3 regions of the Megasphaera sp. genome follow, and region 3 is predicted to be linked to each of the others. Evidence: riboswitches for the same ligand, from Rfam matches in the RefSeq annotation. Region 3 holds a riboswitch; each other region holds the start of a gene.
The links. Region 3 has a riboswitch for S-adenosylmethionine ahead of ACFWUB_RS10825 (methionine ABC transporter ATP-binding protein). Riboswitches for the same ligand answer to the same signal wherever they lie in the genome.

Region 1 (4,211 bases), 610 kb from region 3:
ACAACGTTCACCGGATACAAAATATACACGGCCAACGGCCTTGTGCGTAGGCGCCGACCCGGACAGGGCGGCCCGCTGTGAGATTTTACCGTAGCCTGTTCTGATATAATGGCAGGTCTTTATGAATCACGAATCACATGATGTGTCATTAATTCTGAATTTACAAATTTCCTTTGCAGGACTTTATAAGTTTTTTGTAGAATCTATATAGCATATATTGAGATTGAGAGGTAAGTCTTTTTAAGGAGGATGAGGCATATGATGAAACGAATTGTAAGTATGTTGCTACTTACTGGAACTTTATTGATAGGAAATACAGTGTTTGCCTTTTATGCAGATGAAAGCTCTGCTGTTAATCTTGGGATGGTTCAATCTTATAGCCGTTCAGCAATCAACGTTATTGATGATGACGGTACGGCGTATACTTTTGTTTATGACAATAGGCCTCATTCGGACTTAGGTTTTTGGAAACTTGAAAGCGAAGACCAGTGGCATCAATGGGAATTCGGCTTGCAACAACAATCTCACATGGAACAATTGGCTAGCTGTGGTTTCTATGCGTTGAAGACTCTTGGAAAATTGTAAGCGCTTGTGAAACGGGAAGGGCGTTATTATGAAGAAATTACTTATTTTCACTCATCCTTCGGGAATGTGTGGATTGAGCTTTGGTGTGGAGAATGGTAAAATCGTTTCGATTACAGCCTATATGGATCAATAGAGAGGGTACTCTACAAACGAACTAACAAGTCTCTTTTCTGGTGCCGGTCTTACAGTGGCAGTAGGTTATGATATTACAGGAGGCATGACGTATGGATTATCGCAAATTTGGTGAAACTTATTATATCCGGATGGATAAGGGGGATGAAATCATCAGCACGATTCTGGGAATCTGTCAGAAAGAACAGATTGCATCGGCCATTTTTTCGGGCATCGGCGGGTGCCGTTCGGCAGAAATACAGACGTTCATCCCAGAAACGGGCAGTTTTGAAGTTCAAGAGCTGAAGGGGATGCTGGAGCTGGTTTCGTTGACAGGCAATATCGTCAGCGATGATGATGGAACTTATTTTCATCATACTCACGCTGCTTTTTCTTATAAACAGGATGGGGAACATCATGTTGCGGCAGGGCACATCAAATCGATAGAGGTACTGTACACGGCAGAAATCGAATTGCGCCCCGTTATAGAAGGACGGATTCGGCGGAAATATGACCCAGAAACGGGGACCGGCTTTTGGGATTTCGGGCCAGAAACGGATTAAGCTGGCCACTGTCTTGTATCTCCCGATTGGTCGGCACTTCTGAGGATCTTTTCACTTTATACTTTATTTTCAAATGAAAGGATTGACAGAACATACCTAATAGTGTACTATTTGGGTAAACATTTTATATGTTTGATGAATGAATATCAATCATCCAGAGCAGTTGAGGGACTGGCCCTATGATGCTGCGGCAACCTCCGTGGGGACGGAAGGTGCCAATTCCAGCGGGAGTTTTCCCGGCAGATGAGCGAGAAATGGAAGGGATTTTGCGCGTCATCTGTAGCTGATGGCGCGCTTTTTTTATGGCTTTGTCATCGGCACGTCTTTATTTATTTTGTAAAAGGGGTGTTCGTATGAGTAACGAAGTATCTGCACAGGCCGTCAACCGGTCGGGCCTGTTGCGAAGCGAAGACTGGTGGGCCGTATGGCTCGGATTATTTATCGTCGTCCTCGGTGCCGGACAGATCTGGCACATCGATTTGCTCGGCTGGGCTGCTAAGTTCGGTGTCTGGATCGACCCGTCCAAGGCGGTCGGGCCGGGGTCGAAAGGGTTTGCCTGGCTCGGCAGTATCGGGTCGTTAGTGGCGACGTATGTATTTACCCTGGTCGTAACGTCTATCGGTGCGTATTTCATGGGGACGAAGGTCAAGAAATTCGTCGCCGGTTATACCGTGATTTACTGGATCACCATGGCGGCGACGGTCATCGGCAATTATGCTTATCTGGCAGCGACGCCGAATAAGCGGGAAGCTTTTAACATCGGCTGGTCCTTGAGTCTTGGCGAATTGGGCTTTGTCATTGCCCTGCTGGCCGGGCTGGTCATCGGTAATTTTTTCCCGAAAGTGACGCGTTTCTTATCTGATGCTGCCAAACCGGAATGGTACATCAAGACGGGCATCGTCATTTTGGGCATGAATATCGGCATCCAGGCCATCAGTGCCCTGGGGCTGGCCGGTACGGTCATCGTCCGCGGCATGTGCGCCGTCGTCGAAGCCTACCTGATTTACTGGCCTATCGTCTATTTCGTGGCCCGGAAATTCTTTAAATTCACGCCGGAATGGGCAGCTCCCATGGCGTCGGGCATTTCCATCTGTGGTGTCGCCGCAGCGATTGCTACGGGCAGTGCCATCAAGGCGCGCCAGATCATCCCGACTATCCTGGCATCGGTCATCATCGTCTTCGTTGCCGTAGAATTGCTCATCCTGCCCTTTGCAGCTGCTTATTTCCTGCCCAGTGAACCGATGGTCGCCGGGTCCTGGCTGGGCCTGGTCATCAAGAGTGATGGCGGTGCCGTCGCATCCGGGGCAATCGCAGATACGCTCATCCGCAACAGTGCGCTCCAGCAATTCGGCGTCAATTACCAGGAAGGCTGGATCCTCATGGCTGCGACGACGTCCAAGGTCTTCATCGACGTTTTCATCGGCGTCTGGTCCTTCATCTTGGCTATCGTCTGGTCCATTTACCATCTCAATGACCCGCGGGCAGCCGTCGCATCCGGGGCTGGCAAGGTTTCCAAACGGGAAATCTGGGAACGCTTCCCGAAATTCATCATCGGTTTCGTCCTGGCCCTGGTCGTCATTTTTGCAGCTGGCTGGCTGCAGCCGGGCATCGTCGACGCTGCGAAAGCCGGCGCCGGACAGGCTAACCTCCTGCGGGCCGTCTTCTTTGGCCTCTGCTTCTTCTCTATCGGCCTGGTCACGAATGTCCGCAAGCTCTGGAAATCCGGCCTGGGCCGTGTCATCGGCGTCTATGCCGTAGCCCTCGTCGGCTTCATCATCTGGGTCGGCCTGTTCATTTCTTACATCTTCTATCACGGCATTGTTCCGCCGACATTATAACTTCATCATAGAAAGGATTAATTGCTATGGCATCGCGAATCACTTCTGCCGCATCGACGGCTGACGAATATTACTACAACCAAACCGTAACCCCGACAGACGCTGCGACCCATACGGGACAGCTCGAACGGGATGCAGACGAATATTTCCCCTTGCAGCCCATCGAAAAAAAACTCTGTGCCTATTCCCTGGGATTGGGCCTGGGACTGATGGCCTTGTTCATCGTCATCTTTGAAGTCTTCGGCTGAGGCTTATTATGGAAAAGGGCTGTCGCACGAAGGTTTCTGCCATCATGCGAAGCCCCTTTCTCTTTAAAGTTTGTAGTACGAAGCTTGTAGTTTGTAGAAAATAGCTTTAAATTTAAAACCATTCACTAAAAACTAAAAACTGCAAACTTAATACTCAAAAAGAGGCTATCTTAATGCGACAGCCTCTTTTTGCTTTCCTCGGATTCAGCTGCGGCTATGCCGTGATAAACTCATGAAATAAACGAAGCGCGCTGGTCGCAGGTAGCAGATTGCAAAAATAGCCCCAATCGGGGCATTCATAGGGGCCGACCTTTAACCTCTCAGACCGCCTTTGGCGGCCAGCTCCCCTATAAAGGGAGCCTTGTGCGGCCCGTTGCGAGATTTCATCACAGCCCATCTGAGTATAATGGCAGGCTTTTACGAGCCACGAGCATCTGTCATGGCACCGGCTATTCACACAAGTCGCGGCGGTACGCCCTTTGGGACGTCCCCTACGGAATCGCAATCAGGCGATAGAAATGAACGAAGGTCCCAGACGGGGCATTTTTTACGAGCCGAGGGTCACTCGAGGCGATGTCGTTATTCTAAATATGTTGCCGCAAGGCGGCATTTGACTCTGAGGCGGCCTGCGAACTGCGGTCTGCGACCGGCGGGGCCGTCGGCCCCAAAATTCGATGAACGACTTTACGCCCGGCCGTCAGGCCTCTATCAAAGTTAAAAGGACTAGCGCATGAAGGTTTCGACCATATCATGTGCTAGTCCTTTTTTTGAGGAGATAATCAGATTTTACCGCGTCTTATATCCCTGATATTTGTCTTTTAATTTCGTATTGTCTTTCAATACTTGGACGATGGTTTTTCCTTGTT
Region 2 (4,211 bases), 210 kb from region 3:
CTTGGAAAGGGTGATGCCGGCGACAGCCGTCGGCAAGGCAAAGGGCAGTTCGATGACGCCGTTCAAGAGACGTTTCCCGAAGAAATCGTAGCGGACCAGGACCCAGGCCAGGATGAAGCCAAAGACGCAGTTGACCAAAGCCGCCAGGACAGAACAGGAAATGCTGGTGATGAAGGCGTTGCGGATGCCGCTGTTGGTGATGAGCTTGGCATAGTCATTGGCCGTCAGCTGCAGGGAGTGCGCCAGGACCGACGCCAGCGGGATGAGGATGAGCAGGGACAACATGGTAAGGGTCATGCCCATGGACAGGCCGAAGCCGGGAATAATCTGATTGCGCCCGCCGGAACGGGCAAAAAAGTGTTTCATCCGGCTCCCCTCCTATGCATCGCCGTTGACGTCGGCCATGATCTTATCGAACAAGGCGTCGTCGTTGAAAAATTTAACATACGCAGCCTCCCAGCCGCCGAAATCGCTGATCTTGGTCAGCTTGACCTTGAGATCGAAGCGGTCGGCATAACGCCGGAGGATATCCGGATTAGACGGCCGGAAACCGTTCTTGGCGGCCAGTTCCTGGGCCTCATCGGAATAGAGGTAGGCCAGGTATTCATGAGCCGCCTCTTCATGACCCTTGCGCCGGGCCAGGCGGTCGACGACAGCCACGCTGGGCTGGGCCAGGATACTGATGCTGGGCACGACGAGGTCGAACTTATCGGGATATTCGCGCATCGAATAAAGCGCTTCGTTTTCCCAGGCGATAAGGACGTCACCTTGTCCGTTTTCGACAAAGGTCGTCGTCGAGCCGCGGGCGCCGGAATCCATGACCGTCACATTGCGGTACAAGTCGGTCATGAAGGCCCGGGTCTTGATTTCATTTCCCCCGAAATGGTCAAGGCCCCAGCTCCAGGCGGCCAGGAAGTTCCAGCAGGCGCCGCCGCTGCTCTTCGGGTCCGGCGTAATGACGCTCACGCCGGGCTTTACCAGGTCGTCCCAGTCGCGTATCCCTTTCGGGTTCCCCTTGCGGACCAGGAAGACGATGGTCGACGTGTACGGCGCCGAATCGTTGGCGAAATCCCCCTGCCAGCCTTCATGGATGAGGCCGGCCCTTTCGATGAGCGACACATCGTGGGCCAGGGCCAGGGTCACGACATCGGCCTTGCTGCCTTCGATGACCGACCGGGCCTGACTGCCCGATCCGCCATGGGACTGGATGATGCGGATATCCTTGCCTGTCGTCTCACGATAGTGCTGCTGGAATAATTCATTGTATTCTTTATATAACTCACGGGTTGGATCATACGAGACATTGGTCAGCGTCATCGTGCCGCCGCCCCCGGCGTCATCGCTGCGTCCGCAGCCAGCCAGGGCCCCGGCGACGGCGAGTGCCGCCGAAAAAGCCAGTATAGCTATGATGCGCTTCTTGTTCATTTTCTTTCCCCCTCTATACCGACTTAGATTCCTTACCCCTCAAATAAAGCCGTCGATAAATAGCGTTCGCCGCCATCCGGCAGGAGGACGACGATAGTCTTGCCTTCGTTTTCCGGCCGGCTGGCCAGTTCCAGGGCCGCCTGCAGCGACGCACCGGACGAAATGCCGACCAAAAGGCCGTCGGTCTTGGCGACTTCCCTGGCCCGGCCGTAGGCGTCCTCATTGGATACGTCGATCACATCATCTACGAGAGATATATCCAAAACTTTCGGGATGAACCCGGCGCCAATCCCCTGAATGGCGTGCGGGCCCGGCCGGCCGCCGTGCAGGACGGCGGAATCTTTCGGCTCGACGGCGACGATCTGGACGTCCGGCTTATGGCCTTTCAGGCCCTGGGCCGTACCGGTGATGGTGCCGCCTGTGCCGACGGACGAAATGAAGATATCTACCTTGCCGTCCGTGTCGCGCCAGATTTCTTCCGCCGTCGTCTGGCGGTGGATGGCCGGATTGGCCGGATTGTCGAACTGCTGGGGAATGAAGGCATTGCCGTAAGAATCCCTCAATTCTTCGGCTTTGCCGATGCTGCCGCGCATCCCCTCGATGCCCGGTGTCAGCACGATTTCCGCCCCCAGGGCCGACACGATCTTACGCCGTTCCAGGCTCATCGTATCGGGCATGGTCAAGATCAGGTGCAGGCCCTTCACGGCGGCGACCAGGGCCAGGCCGATGCCGGTATTGCCGCTCGTCGGTTCGATGATGACCGTATCTTTGTTGATCTTCCCCTGCCGTATCCCTTCGTCGATCATGGCTGCCGCTACGCGGTCCTTGACGCTGCCCAAGGGGTTCATGTACTCCAGCTTGGCCAGGACGCGGGCCTTGAGGCCGTGCCGAGCCTGCCAATGAGTCAGTTCCAAGAGCGGCGTGTTGCCAATCAGCTCTGTCAAATACGTTGCCACATGCTCCATGTACTCAGCTCCTTTTTGGCAAAAAGAAAAGCGCCGCCTGCTGATGCAGATGGCGCTATAAATAGACGTATGCCCATGACTTCATCTGCCAGGTTATTTCCTGCTGGAATTGGCACCTTACCTACGTAGGTTGCCGCAGCGTCATCGGGCCAGTCCCTCAGCTGCTCTGGATGAATAGGTTTCGTATTGTATTGTCCTTATGAATGGTTGTACAATACGATCATATCATACAACACATGATGGTCAAATTTTTTAAGTACCCCATGATAACATACCTCTTTGATGACTAAAATGAATAGCTTCCTATCGGAAACGTTACCAAGAGTGTACACTTTACAGAGTATATTGTCAAGGGATTTTAAGCAAAAACTTTCATATTTTACAATGTAAACGTTATACCTATGGCTTTAGATAGGAATTTAACTTTATAAATTATATTTTTTATAAGTAAAAAGGGCTTGTTGTATATACAGCAGGCCCTTTTTTGAGTTTTAAGTTTGTAGTTTTTAGTTTGCAGCAAATGGTAAAAAATTTAAAACTTTCTTCTATAAACTACAAACTCTGTACTACAAACTTTAAAGAGAAAGGAGCCTTGCATGATGGCAGAAGCCTTCGTGCGACAGGCCCTTTTAAGTGGTTAGTAGTTAGTGGCTCGTGGCTAGTAAATGGCTTTAAATTTAAAACCATTCACTAAAAACTGCAAACTGCAAACTTCGTACAGCTGACGGCTGACCGCTAACACCCTCAATGCGTCGCCGTGGGCTGGGCGTCGTGATGGGCCGTTTTGTTGTCGGCGTGGACGAGTTCTTTGCCGCAGTGGTAGACGATGGAGATGGCCAGGACCATGAGGGCGATGGCCAGGACGAACTGCAGTCCTTCGATGAGGAACGACCAGTTACCCGAGGCAATCTTGATGATCAGGGCATAAGCCGATTCGACGAGGGCTGTCATGGTAACGCAGAACATGACGACCATGGGGATGTAGAGCATGAAGCTCTTGCGGCCTGTCGTCTTGAGGAAGACCGTCAGGCAGATGAGGACCATGGCCGACAGCAGCTGGTTGGCCGAGCCGAAGAGAGGCCAGATGTTCATGTAGCCGCCTAAGCAGAGCAGGAAGCCGAAGAACAAAGTGATGACCGTAGCAAAATACTTATTGACGCAGATTTTCTGGATCGTGTTCATTTCCTGTCCTTCATCGACGCTGAACAGTTCCTGGAAGGACATACGGCCGATACGGCCGACGGCATCGAGGGTCGTCAGGGCCAGGGCCGATACGCACATGGTCATGATGCAGGCAGCTGCCGTCTGGGACAGGCCGAACATGGTGAAGAAACCAGCGACGGCGCCGGAGAAGATCTGGAACGGCGTGCCCGAAGCGACGTGGCCGTTGGAAGCGGCAGCGCAGGCGATGACCAGGGAAACGACGCCTAAGACCGATTCGACGCACATGGAACCGTAGCCGACAAAGACCGAATCCTGTTCCTTATCCAGGGTCTTCGACGACGTACCGGACGAAACGAGGCTGTGGAAGCCGGAAACGGCACCGCAGGCGATGGTGATGAACAGGATTGGGAACAAATCCTTGCCGCCGACCGAGAAGGACGTGAAGGCCGGCATATTCAGCGTCGGCTGGGCGATGAAGATACCGATGACGCCGCCGGCGATCATCATGAGCAGCAGGAAGGCGCTGATGTAGTCGCGCGGCTGTTTCAGGAGCCACATGGGCATGATGGAAGCAAAGAAAATATAAGCGAAGATGATGTACAGCCAGGTCATGCGGTCCAGGTAAATCGGCAGGTCGATGCCGACATAGAGCATGGC
Region 3 (4,211 bases):
GGACATCCGTCTTCAGTTCTATCTTCAGCGGTCAGGCCGGGACGATTGACCTGGCCGGGGTCGCCGTAGCCGTCAATATCTGGTATCCCGTCTTTGCCGGCCTGTGCGGCATCTTCTTCGGCATCTCGCCGATCATCGCCCAGCTCCGGGGCGCTCAGAAGACCGAGGAAATCCCGACGTACATTATGCAGAGCCTCTACTTGAGCCTGGGCTTTACGGCCGTCATTTTCCTGGCCGGCGCCTTTCTGCTGCCGCCCTTTCTCGACTTTATGGGCCTCGACGCACCGGTCCGCTACATCGCCTGGGAATACCTCAAGGCTCTGGCCCTGGGACTGGTCCCCATCTGCCTGCAGGCGACGATGCGCTACATCGTCGACGCCCACGGCAAGACCCACGTTTCCATGGCCATCTTAGTGACCAACCTGGTCCTGACGATCATCCTCTTCCGCCTGCTCATCTTCGGCGCCGGCCCCATTCCAGCTATGGGCGGTATCGGTACGGGCTATGCCATCACCATCGCGTCGTGGCTGTCCTTCCTGCTCTTCGTGGGCGTCCTGCAGTGGATGGAGCCTTTCCGCTCTTACCATCTCTGGAGCCGCCTGCGGCCTTTCAGCTGGTATCATGGCCATCATCAGCTGGAGTTGGGCATTCCCATCTTCATCGCCGTCTTCTGCGAAACGAGCCTGTTCTCCATCGTCGGCCTGCTCATGGCCGAATTCGGCACCTTATACCTGGCGGCCAACCAGGCAGCCATCAGTTTCTCGACCCTGACCTATACCCTGCCCTGGAGCATCAGCCTGACGGCGACTATCGTCATCGGCTACGAAGTCGGCGCCCGCAACTACGCCGCTGCCCGGCAGTATGCCGTGCTCTGCCAGATGACGGCCTTGACCATCGCCATCGCCCTCATCGTCGTGACTTACCACTTTGTCGATCATATCGCCGCCATCTTCACGAGCGATGCCGAAACGTTCTGGGCCATCCGCATGTTCATCTTCTACGCCGTCGCCTTTTCCTTCTTCGACGCCGCCGGCACGCCGGTCCAGGGCATCCTGCGCGGCTATAAGGATGTCAAGATCATCACTTACGTCGCTTTCGTGACCTACTGGCTCATCAGCATCCCTATGGGCTATGCCATGGCCCACGTCACGTCCTACGGGCCCTATGGCTATTGGATCAGCCTCATCATCAGCCTGGCCATCAATGCCAGCGCCCTGAACTGGCGCTTGTGGAAGCATACGGCCTGGAAAGTCCCTGTCCTATCCTCATCTACTAAGGAGTGATTTTATGCCAACTACCAAACAATTAACGGCTTATGCCCGCGTCCTCTTGCAGAAGGGCCTGAATCTCCAGAAAGGTCAGACCCTGGTCATCAATGCCCCTGTCGAATCGCACGACTTCGTCGCCCTCCTGACGAAAGAGGCCTATACGGCCGGCGCCGCCCAGGTCGTCTGCAACTGGCGGTCTGACGACCTGGCCCGCCTGCGCTACGAACACGAAGATTTGCAGTATTTCGAGTCCCTGCCGGACTGGCGCCGCGATTTCAGCCTCTACTATTACCATAAGAAAGCGGCCTTCCTCAGCCTCATCTCGGCGAATCCGTACCTCATGGACGGCATCGACACCCATAAAATCTTTGCCCAGCAGAAAGCCCAGAATGAAGCCTTGAAGGAATACATCGACGGCATGATGGCCTCGAAGACGACGTGGCTCGTCGCCGCCGTCCCCAGTGCCGTCTGGGCCAAACTGCTCTATCCGGACCTCGACGAAGCCGCCGCTTACGAAGCCTTGTGGAAGCAAATCCTCCAGTCGTCCCGTGCCGACGGTGCCGATGCCCTGGCCGATTGGGACGCCCATCTGGCCGAATTGAAGAAGCGCCGGACCTGGATGACGGACCAGCATTTCACCAGCCTGCACTATACGAACGGCCTGGGAACGGACCTGACTATCGGCCTGCCGGCCGGTCATATCTGGCAGGGCGGCATGGAAGAAACGGCGGACCACCTGCTGTTCAATGCCAACATCCCGACGGAAGAAATCTATTCGGCCCCCAAGGCAGATGCGGTCAACGGCACGGTCTACAGCACCAAGCCCCTGGTCTATAACGGCAACCTCATCGACAAATTCCACCTGACCTTCAAAGACGGCAAAGTCATCGACGCTGCCGCCGAAACGGGCGAAGACGTCCTGAAGAAACTCATCGCCATCGACGACGGCGCCTGCCGCCTCGGCGAAGTAGCCCTCATCCCCTATCATTCGCCCATTTCCCTGTCGGGTATCCTCTTCTATGAAACACTCTTCGACGAAAACGCCTCGTGCCACCTGGCCCTGGGCGCATCGTACCCGACCTGCCTGGCTGGCGGTGCTGATATGGACAAAGATGCTGTCGCCGCAGCCGGCCTCAACGACTCCATGATCCACGTCGACTTCATGGTCGGCTCGCCGGACCTGACCATCACCGGGACCAGGGCCGACGGCACGACGGTGCCGGTCTTTACCGATGGCGACTGGGCGCAATAACGATTTTCCATTGACAATCCCGGCCATCCGTGCTATTATAAGACGCAACAACCATATACCCTTCATCCAGAGCAGCTGAGGGACTGGCCCGATGACGCTGCGGCAACCCCCTATCGGGAAGGTGCCAATTCCAACGGAACATTCCGACAGATGAAATGAAACCGTATATACGGCCGTCATCTGCATGACGGCCTTTTTTTGTGGTTGCTTTCTCTAGTTACGCCTATTTTGAGGAGTTGATACTGTGATTACACTGAAAAATATTACCAAGACCTACGGCGGCGCCGCACAGGTCCAGGCCCTGAAAGGCATCAACCTGACCATCGACGACGGCGAGATCTTCGGTATCATCGGCAAGAGCGGTGCCGGCAAATCGACGCTGGTCCGCTGCATCAATATGTTAGAAAAACCGACGAGCGGCCAGGTCATCATCGACGACAAGGATTTGACCAAGATGAATGAATCCCAGCTGCGGGCAGAACGCAAGAACATCGGCATGATTTTCCAGCACTTCAATCTCTTATCATCCCGTACGGTTGCCGAAAACATTGCCTTCCCGCTGGAACTCGTCGGCGCTTCCAAAGACGTCATCGAAAAGAAAGTCGCTTCCCTCCTCGACCTGGTCGGCCTCAGCGACCGGGCCGGCAACTATCCGTCCCAGCTCTCAGGCGGCCAGAAACAGCGCGTCGGCATTGCCCGTGCCCTGGCCAGCGATCCGAAAATCCTGCTCTGCGACGAAGCCACGTCGGCCCTGGACCCGCAGACGACGAAATCCATCCTGGAACTGCTCCAGGACATCAATAAACGCCTGGGCATCACTATCGTCGTCATCACCCATGAAATGGCCGTCGTCAAGGAAATCTGCCATCGCGTCGCCGTCATCGAAAGCGGTGTCATCAAGGAAATGGGCCGCGTCGTCGACATCTTCACCAATCCTCAGTCCCAGACCATGAAAGATTTCGTCACGTCCATCATCAATATGGAACTGCCGGCAGGCATCAAGAACCTGGGTGTCACCGACCAGCCGTCGCCGGACCGCTACATGCTCGTCCGCCTGCGCTTCAAAGGCGCTGCGACCAGCGACCCCGTCGTCGCCGACATCGTCCGCAAATTCAACGTCGAAGTCAGCGTCCTCTACGGCAACATCGACTACATCCAGGATGAACCGTTCGGCTACCTCATCGTCGTCATCATGGGCGATATGGAAACACAGGCCAAGGCATTCTCGTACATCAAAACATTACCGATTGGAAGTGAGGTTTTAGGTTATGTCCCAAGAAATCATTAAGTTAATGCTCCAAGGCATTGAAGAAACGTTCTACATGGTCGCCGTCGCCACGGTCATTGGCGGTATCATCGGCATTCCCCTGGGTATCACCCTGGTCACGACCAGCAAGGGCCATATCCTGGAAAACCGCTTCATCAATCAAATCCTTGGCACGATCGTCAACATCATCCGTTCCATCCCGTTCATCATCCTCATGGTCGCCATCATCCCGCTGACGCGTCTCATTGCCGGCACGTCCATCGGTACGACGGCAGCCTGCGTCCCCTTGACCATCGTCGCCATCCCCTTCCTGAGCCGTCTCGTCGAAACGTCCATACGCGACGTCGACTTCGGCCTCGTCGAAGCGGCCGAATCCATGGGGGCTACGCCGTTCCAGATCATCCGCAAGGTCCTCATTCCCGAA

Region 1: another riboswitch for S-adenosylmethionine. It lies ahead of ACFWUB_RS02770 (putative sulfate exporter family transporter); the one in region 3 lies ahead of ACFWUB_RS10825 (methionine ABC transporter ATP-binding protein).
Region 2: another riboswitch for S-adenosylmethionine. It lies ahead of cysK (cysteine synthase A); the one in region 3 lies ahead of ACFWUB_RS10825 (methionine ABC transporter ATP-binding protein).

Annotation. Positions count from the first base shown of each region.
Region 1 covers NZ_CP181255.1:563,453-567,663, reverse strand. The annotation lists gene ACFWUB_RS02780 (hypothetical protein) at 259-585, shown strand; gene ACFWUB_RS02775 (PPC domain-containing DNA-binding protein) at 810-1,259, shown strand; SAM riboswitch class I at 1,407-1,509, shown strand; gene ACFWUB_RS02770 (putative sulfate exporter family transporter) at 1,613-3,097, shown strand; gene ACFWUB_RS02765 (hypothetical protein) at 3,124-3,345, shown strand; gene ACFWUB_RS02760 (hypothetical protein) at 4,182-4,211, opposite strand, start outside.
Region 2 covers NZ_CP181255.1:159,420-163,630, forward strand. The annotation lists gene cysT (sulfate ABC transporter permease subunit CysT) at 1-366, opposite strand, end outside; gene ACFWUB_RS00815 (sulfate ABC transporter substrate-binding protein) at 379-1,425, opposite strand; gene cysK (cysteine synthase A) at 1,458-2,390, opposite strand; SAM riboswitch class I at 2,469-2,567, opposite strand; gene ACFWUB_RS00825 (carbon starvation protein A) at 3,135-4,211, opposite strand, start outside.
Region 3 covers NZ_CP181255.1:2,280,547-2,284,757, reverse strand. The annotation lists gene ACFWUB_RS10835 (MATE family efflux transporter) at 1-1,283, shown strand, start outside; gene ACFWUB_RS10830 (aminopeptidase) at 1,288-2,520, shown strand; SAM riboswitch class I at 2,580-2,677, shown strand; gene ACFWUB_RS10825 (methionine ABC transporter ATP-binding protein) at 2,765-3,808, shown strand; gene ACFWUB_RS10820 (methionine ABC transporter permease) at 3,789-4,211, shown strand, end outside.